Regions from separate parts of the Candidatus Pantoea symbiotica genome, predicted to be linked through region 3. Evidence: predicted binding sites of a transcription regulator. Region 3 holds the regulator's gene; each other region holds the start of a gene.
The links. Region 3 encodes PurR, which represses purine synthesis genes. Its sites were predicted from a motif close to CANGCAAACGTTTGCNTG; they were not measured.
Positions count from the first base shown of each region.

Region 1: a site for PurR is predicted at 2,422-2,439, ahead of tusA (sulfurtransferase TusA). Genes of this name have one in related genera too.
Region 2: a site for PurR is predicted at 2,459-2,476, ahead of cvpA (colicin V production protein). Genes of this name have one in related genera too.
Region 4: a site for PurR is predicted at 2,485-2,502, ahead of ACXIZX_RS11565 (NCS2 family permease). Genes of this name have one in related genera too.

Region 1 covers NZ_JBSZHR010000002.1:37,314-41,504, forward strand. The annotation lists gene glgP (glycogen phosphorylase) at 1-917, shown strand, start outside; gene ACXIZX_RS00820 (DcrB family lipoprotein) at 967-1,524, opposite strand; gene ACXIZX_RS00825 (7-cyano-7-deazaguanine/7-aminomethyl-7-deazaguanine transporter) at 1,641-2,306, opposite strand; gene tusA (sulfurtransferase TusA) at 2,500-2,745, shown strand; gene ACXIZX_RS00835 (zinc/cadmium/mercury/lead-transporting ATPase) at 2,742-4,191, opposite strand, start outside.
Region 2 covers NZ_JBSZHR010000002.1:2,671,415-2,675,605, reverse strand. The annotation lists gene accD (acetyl-CoA carboxylase, carboxyltransferase subunit beta) at 1-227, shown strand, start outside; gene folC (bifunctional tetrahydrofolate synthase/dihydrofolate synthase) at 294-1,562, shown strand; gene dedD (cell division protein DedD) at 1,552-2,301, shown strand; gene cvpA (colicin V production protein) at 2,539-3,024, shown strand; gene purF (amidophosphoribosyltransferase) at 3,061-4,191, shown strand, end outside.
Region 3 covers NZ_JBSZHR010000002.1:1,601,402-1,605,592, reverse strand. The annotation lists gene ACXIZX_RS08065 (Grx4 family monothiol glutaredoxin) at 1-299, opposite strand, end outside; gene ACXIZX_RS08060 (C40 family peptidase) at 664-1,455, shown strand; gene cydH (cytochrome bd-I oxidase subunit CydH) at 1,512-1,601, opposite strand; gene purR (HTH-type transcriptional repressor PurR) at 1,875-2,900, shown strand; gene punR (DNA-binding transcriptional activator PunR) at 2,897-3,808, opposite strand; gene punC (purine nucleoside transporter PunC) at 3,919-4,191, shown strand, end outside.
Region 4 covers NZ_JBSZHR010000002.1:2,343,311-2,347,501, forward strand. The annotation lists gene ACXIZX_RS11555 (AMP nucleosidase) at 1-187, shown strand, start outside; gene ACXIZX_RS11560 (hypothetical protein) at 238-825, opposite strand; gene ACXIZX_RS11565 (NCS2 family permease) at 1,056-2,354, opposite strand; gene ACXIZX_RS11570 (response regulator) at 2,742-3,488, shown strand; gene ACXIZX_RS11575 (carbohydrate kinase family protein) at 3,425-4,191, opposite strand, start outside.

The DNA.
Region 1 (4,191 bases), 1.6 Mb from region 3:
CCTTTATCGAACAGATCGCCGACGCCAAGTTCGCCAACAAGAAACGTCTGGCGGATTGGGTGGCGAAGAACATGGATATCGTGCTTGATCCGCATGCGCTGTTCGATGTGCAGATTAAGCGCATCCACGAATATAAACGTCAGCTGCTGAACGTGCTGCATGTGATTACGCGCTACAACCGCATCAAGGCCGATCCCAGCGCAGAATGGGTGCCGCGCGTTAATATCTTCGCCGGTAAAGCGGCCTCGGCCTATTACGTGGCGAAGCACATCATTCACCTGATCAACGATGTCGCCAATGTGATCAACAACGATCCGCAGGTGAAGAACAAGCTGAAGGTGGTGTTCATTCCGAACTATGGCGTGAGCCTGGCGCAGATCATCATTCCGGCGGCGGATCTCTCCGAGCAGATTTCAACGGCGGGAACTGAAGCGTCGGGTACCAGTAACATGAAGTTTGCGCTGAACGGCGCGTTAACGATCGGCACGCTGGATGGCGCAAACGTTGAGATGCTGGAGCATGTCGGCAAGGAGAATATCTTTATCTTCGGCAACACCACGCCGCAGGTCGAGAAGCTGCGCACCGACGGTTACAACCCGCGTAAGTATTACGAGGACGATCCCGAGCTGCATCAAGCGCTGACGCAAATCGCCAGCGGCGTGTTCAGCCCGCAGGAGCCAGGGCGCTACCGTAATCTGTTTGATGCGCTGGTGAACTTCGGCGATCACTATCAGCTGCTGGCGGATTATCGCAGCTATGTGGATACGCAGGACAAGGTGGACAAGCTTTATCGTCAGCCGGATAAGTGGCAACGCAGCGCGGCGTTGAATATCGCCAATATGGGTTATTTCTCGTCGGACCGCACCATTCAGGAGTATGCGGATGAGATCTGGCACATTTCGCCAGTGAGATTGTAAGGCGGGGATTGCAGAACCAGGTCGCCATTCATGGCGACCGTTTTAAGGCTTATTTCAACGTGATGCTTTTCACAATGCCATCAGCATCGCTCTGTGCTTGCTGTTGGTTATCCGCTGGTAAGGTAATCTGCAGCGTTAGCAGTTTGCCGTCCACTTTTGCCAGAATCACCGAAGACCATGAGGTCTGATTGTTGGCAGAAATCACTGTATCCAGCTGCTGTGCCGGCTGGTCTTTCAGCGTCACCGCTTTGTTAGACACCACCTGCAGCTGTGGATCACGACCGCGCTGCTGCTGTTCCAGACGCTGTGCCAGCGCATCAAGCGCTTCGTTGGTTGGATCGCCGGCAATCACGATAATCGCGCGCTGACCGGTTTCGTCGGCATAGACGTGCATGTTGGTGGATTCAGAGCCGAGCTTGCCGCTCTTGTCAGACATGCCCGCAGGCAGTGAGAAGCTCAGTTTGCCGTCCATCAGGTTAACCGTCTGGGCCGACTGGCTGGCGCTCGCACCGTTGCTGTTCGCTGCCGCATCATCTTTCTTCTGGTCACATGCCGCCAGGCCGATAACCAACAGGCCAATACCCACATATTTCACTACGTTACGCATTCTTTTCCCTTTTACATGATTCCAGTCAGGCGTTATCAAAACGGAATCGGCGGTTAAAAGCAACCGCCGGAGTGTCAGGAAATCTTAGCGTGCCCTAGCGTTTCGTCTATGTGCAATTAGCCGAAATTGATCTGCTGCTGCGCAGAACGTTCGGCTAGGCGCTTCAGCATGGCATTCAGCAGCACGCCGTAAGCAGGCAGGAAGAAAATCATGCAGATCAGCACTTTGAAGCTGTAATCCACCAGTGCGATTTCGACCCAATGTGCCGCCATAAACGGGTCTGGACTCTTGTAGAAAGCGATGAAAAAGAAGGCCAGCGTATCGCTGATATTACCGAGGAACATCGCTGCCGCTGGGGCAATCCACCACTGCGATAAACGGCGCAAACGGTTAAAAACGTGGACGTCGAGAATCTGTCCCAGCGCATAAGCCATAAAGCTGGCGCAGGCGATACGTGCAACAAACAGATTCACCTCTTCCAGTGATGCCCAACCTTGCCATTCGCCCTGATAGAACACGCAGGAAACGATGTAGGAGATCACCAGCGCAGGAATCATCACCGCCAGAATAATGCGACGAGCCAGCGGCGCGCCAAAGATGCGCACGGTCAGATCGGTAGCGAGGAAAATAAACGGAAAGCTAAACGCGCCCCATGTGGTGTGGAAGCCGAAGATGGAAACCGGCAGCTGTACCAGATAGTTACTGGACGTGATCACCAGCAGATGGAAAAGCGATAGCCAAAACAGCGCATGCATGCGCTGACGTGCAGAGAAGTTGATCATTGTAAGCCTTTTTAGTGATGGGGTGAGGGAACCCAGGTTCGCGCGTTGGCACGATGGTAAATAAAAAATCGGCGGCATCTTAACGCGTTGCGCAATTTATGCAATGGTTAATTTTAACGCAATCGTTATCGCCTTGCGTTGGCTCATTCGCGCGCTAGAATGAGCGCCCATCACTAACAACTGACAGAGAATCATGAGCGATCCCTTTTCTGCGCCAGACCATCAGCTTGATGCCCTTGGCCTGCGCTGCCCGGAGCCGGTAATGATGGTGCGTAAAACCGTGCGCAGCATGCAGGCCGGTGAAACCTTGCTGATCATTGCTGACGATCCCGCCACCACGCGCGATATTCCCGGTTTCTGCCGCTTTATGGAGCATGAGTTGCTGGCACAGCAGACCGAAAGCCTGCCGTACCAGTTTCTGATTAAAAAAGGCGCCTAACGCTGACGCAGCAAGCGCAGCGCGTTGGCTGTCACCAGTGCGGTGGCACCAGAATCCGCTAAGACCGCCAGCCACAAACCGGTGAAGCCGAGCAGCGTGGTGACCAGAAAAATCGCCTTTAATCCCAACGCCAGCGCCACGTTCTGACGAATGATGGCGCGCGTACGCCGTGCCAGCACAATGGTGCGCGGCAGAATCGCCAGCTGGTTTTGCGTTAATGCCACATCCGCCGCTTCCAGCGCCACATCGGTGCCGCTGCCCATCGCAATGCCAATGGTGGCGGCCTTCATGGCGGGCGCATCGTTAATACCATCACCAACCATCGCCAGTGATTGCTGTGCGCCCAGCGTTCTTATTGCTTCAACTTTATCAGCGGGCAGCAAACCCGCGCGATAATCGATGTTGAGTTCAGCCGCAATGGCGGCGGCCGCGCGTGGATTGTCGCCGGTGAGCATCACGCTATTCACGCCAAGCTTCTGCAGCTCAGCCAGCGCGTTGAGTGCTTCGCTGCGCAACTGATCCTGCAACGCTAACGCGCCCAGCACCTGCTGTTCTTGTAACAGCAGCACCACGGTTTGGCCCTGCGCTTCCAATTCAGCAATCTGCTGTTGCTGTGCACCATCGAGATGGCCGACTTCGCGCGGCGTCAGCAGCTGATAGGTTACGCCTGCGATCGCGGCACGAATGCCGCTGCCGGCAAGGGTTTGCTGCTGTGCAGCTTGTGGAATGGTGAGCGCGCGACGCTCGGCTTCGCTGACAATCGCTCGCGCCAGCGGATGGGTAGAACCTTGTTCAACGGCGGCGGCGATACTCAGCAGATTGTCTTCCGCCATCGCGCCAAAGGGTTGGATGTGGCTGATCTGCGGTTTACCGGCGGTCAGCGTGCCGGTTTTGTCGAACGCCATCATACTCACGCGACTGAGACGCTCCAGCGCCGCGCCGCCTTTAATCAGCGCGCCCTGACGCGCGGCAGCGGCCAGGCCGGAGGTGATGGCGGCAGGCGTCGAGATTACCAGTGCACACGGGCAACCAATCAGCAGCAGCGTCAGCCCTTTATAAATCCACAGCAACCATTCGCCAAAGCCGAGCAGCGGCGGCAGCACCATCACCAGCAGCGCCAGCAGCATAATGGCGGGCGTATAAATGCGGCTAAAGCGATCGATAAAACGCTCAACCGGCGCACGGTGGGTTTCGGCTTCCTCAATCAGTTGCAGAATGCGGTCAATGGCACTTTGGCCGGGCTGGGAAATGACTTTCAGCGTCACCAAACGATCGAGGCTGGTGGCACCGGCCATAATCTGTTCGCCAGGCTCACGCGCCACCGGCAGCGATTCTCCAGTTAGCGCGCTTTCATCAAAGCTGGCGCTGGCCTGCAACAGTTCGCCATCGGCCGGTAAACGACCGCCGGCCGCCACTTCAATCACATCGCCGGGTTGCAGCGCCTCT
Region 2 (4,191 bases), 1.1 Mb from region 3:
GCTTTGCCGGTCCACGCGTTATCGAGCAGACCGTGCGTGAAAAACTGCCGCCGGGCTTCCAGCGCAGTGAGTTCCTGATTGAGAAAGGCGCGATCGACATGATCATCCGTCGTCCGGAAATGCGCTTTAAGCTGGCAAGCCTGCTGGCGAAAATGATGAACCTGCCAGCGCCGCAGCTGGATGGTGATCAGCCTAATGTGGCTGAGCCGGAGAGCAACGAAGCCTGACAGGCAACGGAAAGGCGCAGCAATGCGCCTTTTTATCAATGCACCGTAAATCAGTAAACGGGACACATGGATAATCTTCTCCTTCCTCAAGCCACGTCGCCTTTGGCCACGTGGCTTCATTATCTTGAGCATCTGCACTCGCAGGCCATTGAACTGGGTCTGGATCGTATTCAACGCGTCGCCGCACGCCTCGACCTGCTTAAACCCGCTCCTTTCGTCTTCACCGTCGCCGGTACCAACGGCAAAGGCACCACCTGCCGCACGCTGGAAACGCTGTTGCTGGCTGCGGGCTATCGCGTGGGCGTTTACAGCTCGCCACATCTGGTGCGTTACACCGAACGGGTACGTGTGCAGGGCGCTGAACTGGATGAAGCGCAGCACAGCGCCAGTTTTGCCGCGATTGAAGCCGGGCGCGGTGACATTTCACTGACCTACTTTGAGTTCGGCACCTTGTCGGCCTTCAATCTGTTCCGCGCGGCGAATCTCGACGTGGTGATCCTTGAAGTCGGCCTGGGCGGACGTCTTGATGCCACCAATATTGTCGATGCCGATGTGGCGGTGATCACCAGCATCGCGCTGGATCACACCGATTGGCTGGGGCCGGATCGTGAAAGTATCGGCCGGGAAAAAGCCGGCGTGTTCCGTGCAGGTAAACCGGCAATCGTCGGTGAAGCCGATATGCCGGGCACCATCGCGGATGTTGCGGCCGAGAAGGGCGCGGTGCTGCTGCAGCGCAATCGCGATTGGCAGTGGCAGCAAACCGGCGCCAGCTGGACGTTGCAGGATGCGCACGGCGAGCTACGTGATTTACCGCTACCGCAGGTGCCGTTACCCAATGCCGCCACCGCGCTGACCGCGCTGCGTGCGTCAGGTTTAACGGTGAGCGAAGCGATTATTCGTCAGCATCTGCCGCTCGCGATTCTGCCGGGGCGTTTCCAGACCGTCAGCGAAGCGCCGCGCGTCATTCTCGATGTGGCGCACAATCCGCATGCCGCTTATTATCTGGCTTCACGCTTGGCTGAAGAGCCGCACAGCGGTGAAGTGCATGCGGTGGTCGGTATGTTGCACGATAAAGATATCGCGGGGACGTTGGCGGCGCTGGCGCCTCAGGTTGACCGCTGGTACTGCGCGCCGCTCGACGGCCCGCGCGGTGCCTCCGCCGATGAGCTCCTCGCTCATCTGGATGGCGGCGTGGCTTATAGCAATGTTGATGCAGCCTGGCAAGCGGCGCGCCAGCAGGCGCGTCCCGAAGATGTGATTCTGGTGTGTGGCTCTTTCCACACCGTAGCGCAGGTTATGGAATCGATGGCAGCGGAGAACGGCAGTGGCAAGTAAGTTCCAAAATCGCTTAGTCGGTACGGTCATTCTGGTGGCGATTGGTGTCATCGTGTTGCCCGGCCTGCTGGACGGTAAGAAGAAGCACTATAAAGAAGAGTTCGCCGCCATTCCGCTGGTGCCAAAACCGGACGATCAGCAGGATAGCGAAATGGTGCCGCCGGTGACGCAACCTTTACCGGCACAGCCGCCGGAAGGGGCGGGCGCGGCACAAAATCAGAACGGCGGTAAGACCGCCACCAACGGCAGCGAGCAGCCAACGCAGAATAGCGAGCCAAGCGTGGTAACGCCGCCGCCGGTGCATCAGCAAGTGCAGCCGAAACCGGTTGAACAGCCGAAGCCAAAACCGGTCGAGCAGCCGAAACCGAAGCCGGTTGAACAGCCGAAGCCGAAGCCTGTTGAGCAACCGAAGCCGAAGCCTGTTGAGCAGCCTAAGCCGGTCGAACAGCCAAAACCGGTGGAAACGCCTAAGCAGAGTGAACCTGCCGCGCCAGCCGGTCAGGCGTTTGTGGTACAGCTCGGTGCGCTGAAGAACGCGGCGAAAGTGAGTGAGATTGTGGCACAGCTGCGGCTTTCCGGTTATCGCGCCTTTACCGTGCCGTCGACGCCGGTGCAGGGACAAATCACCCGCATTTATGTCGGTCCGGATGCGAACAAAGCCAAGCTGCAAGGCTCGCTGAGTGAGCTACAAAGCATTTCCGGCCTCGGTGGCGTAGTGAAACCGTATAGCGCCAGATAAAGCGCCGATAACAGAAAAAGGCGCGGCTTTACAAAAGTTTCGTAGCGAAGCGCGGCGATAAAATCATTGAATATCAGGGAATTAAATCCCTGATAATACACAGGGCGAGGAAAGTTTTTTTCATCGCCCTTTTTGCGAAAACAGAACCGGAAAACCCTACGCAAACGTTTTCTTTTTCTGTTAGAATGCGCCCCGAACTGGATGCAGGGGTGCGATAGCACTGGGCTGGAAGAGTTCATGATCTGGATTGATTACGTCATTATTGCGGTAGTTGGTTTTTCGGCTCTGGTCAGCCTGATTCGTGGGTTTGTCCGGGAAGCCTTATCTCTCGTTACCTGGGGATGCGCGTTTTTTGTCGCCAGTCATTATTACGCCTACCTTGCAGTCTGGTTTACCGGTTTTAGCGACGAACTGGTGCGCAACGGCATCGCCATCGCGGTGTTATTCGTTGCTACCCTGATTGTGGGTGCCATCGTCAACTATGTCATCGGCTCGCTGGTTGAAAAAACTGGCTTGTCGGGAACCGACAGGGTGTTGGGAGTCTGTTTCGGGGCGTTGCGTGGCGTGCTGATCGTGTCTGCTATGCTGTTCTTCCTCGATACATTCACCGGCTTTTCGAAAAGTCCGGACTGGCAACAGTCGCAACTTATCCCCGAATTCAGTTACATCATCAGGTGGTTTTTCGATTACCTGAAAAGTACGTCGAGTTTTTTACCCCGGTGACACCATCGGGCGTGCGGCTAATGAGGAAAAGACAATATGTGCGGTATTGTTGGTATCACCGGTTTTATGCCAGTAAACCAGTCAATCTATGACGCGTTAACGGTGCTTCAGCACCGCGGGCAGGATGCCGCCGGCATTTGTACCATCGATGCTATTAACTGCTTCCGTTTGCGTAAGGCTAACGGCCTGGTCAGCGATGTGTTCGAAGCGCGCCACATGCAGCGTTTACAGGGCAACATCGGCATTGGCCATGTGCGCTACCCAACCGCAGGCAGCTCCAGCGCCTCTGAAGCGCAGCCTTTCTACGTGAACTCCCCTTACGGCATCACGTTGGCGCATAACGGTAACCTGACCAACGCCCATGAATTGCGTAAACAGCTGTTCGAAACGGGTCGCCGTCACGTCAATACCACCTCAGATTCCGAAATCCTGCTGAATATCTTTGCGCAGGAGCTGGACCGTTTTCAGCACTATCCGCTGGAAGCTGACAACATTTTTGCTGCGGTGGCAGCGGTGCATCAGCAGGTGCGCGGCGCTTACGCAGTGGTTTCAATGATCATCGGACACGGCATGGTCGCCTTCCGCGATCCCAACGGTATTCGTCCGCTGGTGCTGGGCAAGCGCGTTATCGCCGATGGCCGCACCGAATACATGGTGGCGTCAGAAAGCGTCGCGCTGGATACGCTGGGCTTCGAGTTCATTCGTGACGTAGCACCTGGCGAAGCGGTGTACATCACCGAGCAGGGCCAGCTCTCTACGCGTCAGTGCGCCGAGAACCCGAAAACCAATCCATGCCTGTTCGAGTACGTCTATTTTGCCCGCCCGGATTCGTTCCTCGACAAAATCTCGGTGTACAGCGCGCGCGTGCGCATGGGCACCAAGCTGGGCAACAAAATTGCCCGCGAGTGGGAAGATCTGGATATCGATGTGGTGATTCCGATTCCAGAAACCTCGACCGATATCGCGCTGGAAATCGCGCGCATCCTCGACAAGCCGTATCGTCAGGGCTTCGTGAAAAACCGCTACGTTGGCCGCACCTTTATCATGCCTGGCCAGCAGCAGCGTCGCAGCGCGGTACGCCGTAAGCTGAACGCCAACCGTGCTGAGTTCCGTGATAAGAACGTGTTGCTGGTGGATGACTCCATCGTACGCGGCACCACGTCTGAG
Region 3 (4,191 bases):
AGCAGTGGCTGAAGTTCACCGCGCTGGAACATCTCAACGATGATGTCGCAGCCGCCGACCAGTTCACCATCGACCCACAGCTGCGGGAAGGTTGGCCAGTTAGCGTATTTTGGCATTTCAGCGCGAATGTCCGGGTTCTGCAGAATGTCCACGTATGCGAAACGCTCGCCACACGCAGAAAGCGCCTGCACGGCTTGCGCCGAGAAACCGCAGCTTGGCAGCTTTGGAGAACCTTTCATGTACAGCAGAATCGGGTTTTCTGCGATCTGACGCTGAATTTTTTCAACAGTACTCATTATTGCCTTCCTTAATCTTCTACTTCGTGTTTGTTTATTGTAGCGATTTCGCTCCCGGACTGAAAACGGGATTTTGCGTTTGCACTGGCTAATCGCCATGTTTGTTAAGTTAACGCATGACAAATAACATTTTCATATCATTAATTGGCATTAATAAATTAATAATTAGCAATAGTTTCGCTGCGTTAACCAGCTGAAATAGCTCATTTTTGCTACAGAATCAATCTGGTAACATATTAATGGAAAAAGGCCTTACCTTTTGGAAAAAAAGTGGATTAGAATTGCCTCGGCGCTGATCGCTTGATCAGATTTCTCTCACTTTAACGCAGTCTGCTTTCATTCAGCCTGCTTAACCTGTAACCGGATTATGCGTCTACTAATAACGCTTTTCATACTGGCTTTCGCCCAACTGTTTTTTAATGTGGCTGCTGCATCTCCGCATGCGCCCGTTAATGCCAGTTCGCTTAAAGCAGAGAAAAAGAGCGCACGTGAAGACGAGCGCCGCAAACGACGCCCGGTGAAAACCACCACCAAAAAATCGCGCCTGACTGCTGTTCAAAAATTCAAACTCAAAAAACAGACCAAAACAGAAACTGCGCTGCATAAAACCACCAGCAAAAAATCCCCGCTGAAACTCTCTGCTAAGAAATACGGTCATCAACGTTTAGCGAAGAAAACACCTGAGATCGCCGTCGATGATGAAGCATTAGCGCTGACCGGCATCAAAATGAGTAAGGCGCACCGCCAGCGTTATCAAAAGGCGCGTGAAACGGCGATGACCAAATTAATGGGCCAACTCGGCAAACCTTATCAGTGGGGCGGCACTTCGCCACACACCGGTTTCGACTGCAGCGGCTTAGTGTGGTACGCCTATAAAGATCTGGTGAAATTCAAATTCCCGCGCACCGCCAATGAGATGTATCACCTGCGCGATGCGGCACCGATTAAGCGTGAAATGCTGGAGAAAGGTGATCTGGTGTTCTTCCGCATCAATAATCGCGGCACTGCCGATCATGTTGGCGTGTATCTCGGCAACGGGAAATTCATTCAGTCGCCGCGTACCGGCAAAGATATTCAGATTAGCGTATTGGGTGAGGATTACTGGCAAAAACACTATGTGGGCGCGCGTCGTATGATGACGCCAAAAACTATTCGCTAGCTGTTGCGCAACAATCATAAAAAAGCCGGATGCTGTTCTCAGCTCCGGCTTTTTTGTTAATGCATGATCGCGGTAAAGCTGAAGGCGATAATCATCAACAGTGCGCCAACAGTGGTCATTAGCGCCAGCTTCAGGTCGGTATTCATTACAACTCCTTAGTCACACAATTATTAGGGTTAAAGCGATTTTCGCACAGCAATGGGCAAAAATCTCGTGTTATCCGCGCCAGCTTGCTAGAATCGCCGCCTTTCGTTGCGCAACAGATTTTGCGCATGCTGTATTTACAGCGTGATGAAGTGATTTCGCCTGCTAAAACACACCATTTCGCCTGCTTTTTGGGCTATAAAAGCATTAGCAGACGCAAACGTTTAACAATATACTTATCAGTAAGTTGCGATAAGCCCAGGAGTACCATTTTCATGGCAACAATTAAAGATGTCGCAAAACGCGCGGGTGTCTCAACCACCACGGTTTCGCATGTCATCAACAAAACGCGTTTCGTTGCGGAAGAGACGCGTAACGCCGTATGGGAAGCGATCAAAGAATTACACTACTCGCCCAGTGCCGTGGCGCGTAGTCTCAAAGTTAATCACACCAAAACCTTAGGTTTGCTGGCGACCTCCAGCGAAGCGCCCTATTTCGCTGAAATTATCGAAGCGGTGGAGAACCGTTGTTTCGAACGCGGCTACACGCTGATTCTCGGCAACGCGCATAACGATCTGCAAAAGCAACGTGCTTACCTGTCAATGATGGCGCAAAAGCGCGTCGATGGCTTGCTGGTGATGTGTTCTGAGTATCCAGACGATTTGCTACAGATGCTGGAAGAGAACCGCAACATTCCCATGGTGGTGATGGATTGGGGTGCATCGCGCGGTGACTTCACCGATACCGTGCAGGACAATGCGTTTCAGGGCGGCTATCTCGCCGGGCGTTATCTGATTGAACGCGGTCATCGCGATATCGGTGCCATTCCCGGCCAGATGGAGCGCAACACCGGCGGCGGCCGTCACGCTGGCTTCCTGCAGGCAATGAACGAAGCGGACATTACGGTGCGTCCTGAATGGGTAGTTCAGGGCGACTTTGAGCCTGAATCGGGCTATCAGGCGATGCAGCAGATTTTAAATCAGAAACAGCGCCCAACGGCGGTGTTCTGCGGCGGCGATATTATGGCGATGGGCGCGATTTGCGCTGCTGATGAGATGGGCTTGCGCGTACCGCAGGATATCTCGGTCATCGGCTACGATAACGTGCGCAACGCGCGCTATTTCACGCCAGCGCTGACCACCGTGCATCAGCCAAAAGCCGAACTGGGTGAAAAAGCGCTGGAAATGCTACTGGATCGCATCACCAGCAAGCGTGAAGATCCGCAAACCATTGAGGTTCAGCCAACGCTGATTGAGCGCCGTTCGGTGGCGTACGGTCCGTTCCGCGACTATCGCCGCTAAGCAGACACTTCGCTGAGCCATTCGTGGTTCAGCGTTTCGGCATCCCCGAGATAAGCCAGTAACCACTCCAGCGCCGGTGACGCGCGCTGTTCTGACCAGCTGACGCAGCACGGACTGTCCGGAAAGGCCTGCGGCAGTGCCAGTTCGACCAGTTTATGGCTATCCAGCAGCGGACGTGCCAGATGGCCCGGCACCATTCCAACGCACAATCCTGCCAGCAAACAATCCATTCCGGTTTCCCATTCTGGTACCACCAGACGTCGCTGATTATCCAGCGTCCATGTCATACGGCGCGGCAACGCACGCGAGGTATCTTCCAGCACCAGCGATGGCCATGCCCGCAATGTTTCATCATCCAGCTCCCTGCTGTTAACCAGTGGATGATCGGGACTCACTACACAACGCCAGTTCAGTGCGCCCATATCCTGAAAGGCAAAACGTCCGCCCACCGGAATCGCCTGGGTTGCGCCAATAGCCACATCAACCCGGCCATCAGCCAATGCATCCCATACGCCGTTGAACACTTCGTAGCTGATAATCAGCTCCATATCGGGAAAATGGCGATAGAAATCCTTCACTAACTGCCGCGTGCGCTGCGGTTTAACAATGCAGTCAACCGCGATACTTAGCTCCCCACGCCAGCCATTTGCCAGTTGCTGACACTGTCGACGGGTTGCCAGCATTTTTTTGATAACAGATCGCCCTTCACGCACAAAATGCTCGCCCGCGGGTGTCATCACCACTTCGCGGTGCTGACGCTCAAACAGCGGCACTGCCAGCCAGGTTTCCAGCTGTCGTACGGTATAGCTGACGGCAGAAGGCACACGATGCAGCTCCTGCGCTGCCGCACTAAAACTCCCAGTGCGCGCCACCGCATCCACCACTTCAAGCGCATATTCTGACCACATAATTTTGCCTTCAAAAAATTTAACAGCACTATGCAAATATTAGCGTTTCACAAAGCGCGTTGCATCCTTTTACACTCCCCGGCGTTCAACCTGCCCAAAAGAGAATCAACATGTTGTCGTCTAAAGCATTTATGCCTTATCTTGCCGTGCTCAGCATGCTCGGCTTTCTTGCCACGGATATGTATTTACCTGCCTTTGGCGATATGCAGCGTGATTTCGCTAGCGCACCTGGCACCATTAGCGCCAGCCTGAGTCTGTTTCTCGGCGGTTTCGCCTGTGCCCAGGTATTTTGGGGGCCGCTGTCAGATCGTTACGGGCGTAAACCAATTTTGCTGGCCGGTTTAGCCATCTTCGCCCTTGGTTGTCTGGGGATGCTTTGGGTG
Region 4 (4,191 bases), 740 kb from region 3:
GCTGTGCGTATCCGATAAACCGCTGCATGGCGAGATCAAGCTACCGGGCCAGGCAAACCGCTTTTATGAAGGCGCAATCTCCGAACACCTGCAAATTGGCATCTGCGCGGTAGAACTGCTGCGAGCTGAAGGCGACAAGCTGCATTCCAGGAAGCTGAGAACCTTTAACGAGCCGCCATTTAGGTAATCATAATGGGTTCCGGCCCGTAAAGGGCCGGAACAGTGCAGTAAAGCGCGTCATGACATTTTCAAAACGATATTCTGAACAAACCACGCCAGCACCAGAAGGCCGGTCGGTATCATGATTTTCCAGGTTATGCTGTTATTGAAAGCAGCTATTTTATCCTCCAGCTGATTAAATCTTTGGTCAACTCTTTCGAATCTTTCGTCAACTCTTTCAAATCTTTCGTCAACTCTTTCAAATCTTTCGTCAACTCTTTCAAATCTTTGCTCAATTCTTTCAAATATTAGATCAATTTTGTCGAACTTCGGGTTGAGTTGATCCTCCATCCGCTCAAACTTTTTATCGATACGTTGTTCAAGCGCCCCCAGCTCGCCCATAATCTCTACCCGCATTACGCCCTGCTCGGCTCTAACCTTTTCGATATCCGCTTTGGTGGCAAAATGTTCTGAACGCGCCGTTAGCACCGCAACATCTGTCTGAATCTGCTGCGTGGTTTTTTCCAGCTGTTCAACCCGTTTGGTTAATTGTTCCATTTGATGATCTCCTTTGTTTCCAACGTCAAAAATAAGCGGTGGGAACACACGAGTTGTATTGCTAATGGGGTAATCCATCACCGAATCCTCTTCCATCGCGTTGCTCATCTTTCCACCACACCGTTAGTGAAACAGATTTGCGCAGCGTTAACATTCCACGATCCCGCCATTCGCAGCACATTTTTTGCGGGCAGGTTTAAACAACACTCACAGCCTGGGCCGTTTTGAGATTGAAGGAAAGTGAGCATCAAAAAGGATTGCGAGGTGACACGCAGAAAATCAACGAAGGGATGCAACAGCAGACACGGAAGCCCGAGCGGGCTTCCGTTAAGCAAGATTTACGCGCTCAGCCAGCCCAGTTTGATGACAAACAGAATCGACAGAATGATCAGCGCCGGATTGACCTCTTTGGTGCGACCGCTCAGCAGTTTCACCACTGTCCAGGTGATGAATCCGAACGCAATACCGTTGGCAATTGAGTAGGTCAGCGGCATGGTCAGCGCAGTCACGGTTACCGGCGCGGCGGTGGTGATGTCTTTCCAGTCAATATCTGCCAAACCAGATGCCATCAGCACCGCAACAAACAGCAGCGCTGGCGCGGTGGCATAAACCGGTACGCTGCCCGCCAGCGGCGAGAAGAACAGGCTCAGCAGGAACAGAATCGCCACCACAATTGCCGTCAAACCGGTACGGCCACCGGCGCTGACGCCCGCAGCCGATTCCACATAGCTGGTGGTGGTTGACGTACCGAGCAGCGAGCCAAACAGCGCAGCGGCGCTATCTGCGATCAACGCACGGCCCATTTTCGGCACGTTGCCCTGCTCATCCGCCAGACCAGCGCGCTTGGTCACACCCAACAAGGTGCCAGTGTTATCGAACACGTCCACGAACAGGAAGGCGAAGATCACGCTGACCAGGCCAACGTTAAAGGCTCCCGCAATATCCAGCTGCATAAAGGTTGGCGCGATAGAAGGCGGAGCAGAGAACACGCCGCCAAATGGCGTCAGGCCAATGCCCATGGAGATGAAAGTCACCACTAAAATGCCGATCAGCACCGCGCCGGTAACGCGACGCGCTTCCAGCACCACAATGATGAAGAAGCCGAGCAGCGCCAGCAGCGGGCCCGGTTTGGTCAGGTCGCCCAGGCCAACCAGCGTAGCTGGGTTATCCACCACGATACCCGCGCCTTCCAGCGCGATGATCGCCAGGAACAGGCCGATACCGGCACCAATACCGGCACGCAGCGGCAGCGGAATGCTGTTAATAATCCACTCACGAATCTTGAAAAGCGACATGGCAAAGAAGATTACCGCCGACAAGAACACCGCGCCCAGCGCGACTTGCCACGTGTAACCCATATGCAGAACCACGGTATAGGTAAAGAAGGCGTTGAGGCCCATGCCCGGTGCGAGTGCAATCGGATAGTTAGCGATCAGGCCCATTAACACACAGCCAATCGCCGCTGCCAGACAGGTCGCCACGAAGACCGCACCTTTGTCCATGCCGGTTGCACCGAGAATGCTCGGGTTAACAAACAGGATGTAAGCCATTGCCAGGAAGGTGGTGATCCCCGCAATAATTTCTGTGCGAACCGTTGTGTTGTGCGCTTTTAGTTTGAAGAGTTTTTCTAACATCATCATCTCTCATGAGCGGAGTCGGCACGAATGCGCGCGCTCCTTGCCAATGTGGTTTACAGACTTATTGTTGTATTGGACGCAAGGCGTTTAACCTTCCCCTGTCCACATAGCAATAGCTATGCCATCACCCTACGCAATCGATTACGTTTCCGAATAATGCTTCGCTTAGGATAATTCCGAACCAGAATGAGGCGCGATTATGGTGCATTGCACCAGCGCTGCGCAATCGTTTTCCCTCGTTGCGATTGTTTGGCAAAAAGAGTGCGGCACTGCACGCTTCCACACTCTGCCAGGCGATGGCGCTCACGTTTCTGTTGCCGGAATCAGCAGGTAAAAAACATCGGGTTACACTGCTTTTAACCCTTTCGTAACAAAAGAGGCACATCCATGAAGCCCGCGATTTTGGTGGTTGATGATGATCGTGCAGTGTGCGAATTGCTGCACGATGTGTTGAATGAACATGTGTTTACCGTTTATTGCTGCCATCAGGGTAAAGATGCGCTGGCCCTGCTGGCGCTGCACCCGGAAATTTCGCTGGTGATGCTGGATATGATGCTGCCAGACACCAACGGCTTGCTGGTGCTGCAACAGATGCAGCGTCAACGCCCCGACCTGCTGGTGATCATGTTGACCGGCATGGGTTCGGAAGCGGATATGGTGGTGGGACTGGAGATGGGCGCGGATGATTACATCGCCAAGCCTTTCAATCCGCGTGTGGTGGTGGCACGGGCGCGCGCGGCGCTGCGGCGCTGCGGACGACTGGCGCAGCCTGAAGCGTTGCCGGACGAAGGCTGGCAATTTAACGGCTGGCGGCTGGACGATGCGCGCTGTCAGCTGTTCAATCCGCAGCGCGAAAGCGTGCCGCTAACGCAAGGTGAATATACGCTGCTGCGCGCGCTGGTGGCGCATGCGCGCAAAGTATTAACCCGCGATCAACTGCTCGAACTGACGCACAGCGAAAGCCTCGAGGTGTTTGATCGCACCATTGATGTACTGATTATGCGGCTACGACGCAAGATCGAAAGCAATCCGCATCAACCGAGCCTGATCCGCACCATTCGCGGTCTCGGCTATGTTTTTTCCGCAGACGTGATGCGCCCGGCCTCTTCGGCGCGTGAAACACAAATCGCCTGATCCATCCAGCGCTGCATCTCGGCTAATGGCCGCGTGCCGTCCAGCGCGTTGGCGGCATGCAGATTAAAACAGGCGCAGGTGTGCGCCAGCTTCAGCGTTTCCGTCAGCGACCAGCCTTCGTGGCTGGCATAAAGTACACCGGCGCAAAACGCATCGCCCGCGCCAACGCTGCCGACGATCTCTTCCGGCGCTAAGCACCATGCCGGTTGCCAGCGCCCTTCGCCATCATCTTGCTGGCCCCACGCGCCTTCCGGTGCGTGAATCACCACTCGCTGACGTACGCCTTGCTGCATTAGCCAGGTCGCTGCTTCGGCAAAGGCTGCGGGTGCGGCAAGCCCGTGCGGCGTACGCAAACTAACTCCGGTAAGCGATTGCGCCTCCAGTTCGTTAATCACCAGATAATCGAGCCAGCGCAGCGCAGGCACCACCAACGGGCGATATTCGCCCACGCGTGAGACCAAATCGAGTGAGGTGAGATAGCCGCGCTGCTGCATCTGCGCCAGCAACCGGGCGCTGCGCATGCCGTATTCCTCATCCGGCACATCGAGGCTATCCAGCAGCAGCAAATACCCGAGATGGAAGATGCGATGTGCAGTGGAGACGTCGGCGAAATGCGCCAAATCAAGCTTGCCATTGGCACCGCGAGCATGGAAGAAGGTGCGCTGGCCGTCCGGCGTGGTCATCACCTGCGTCATCGCCGTGT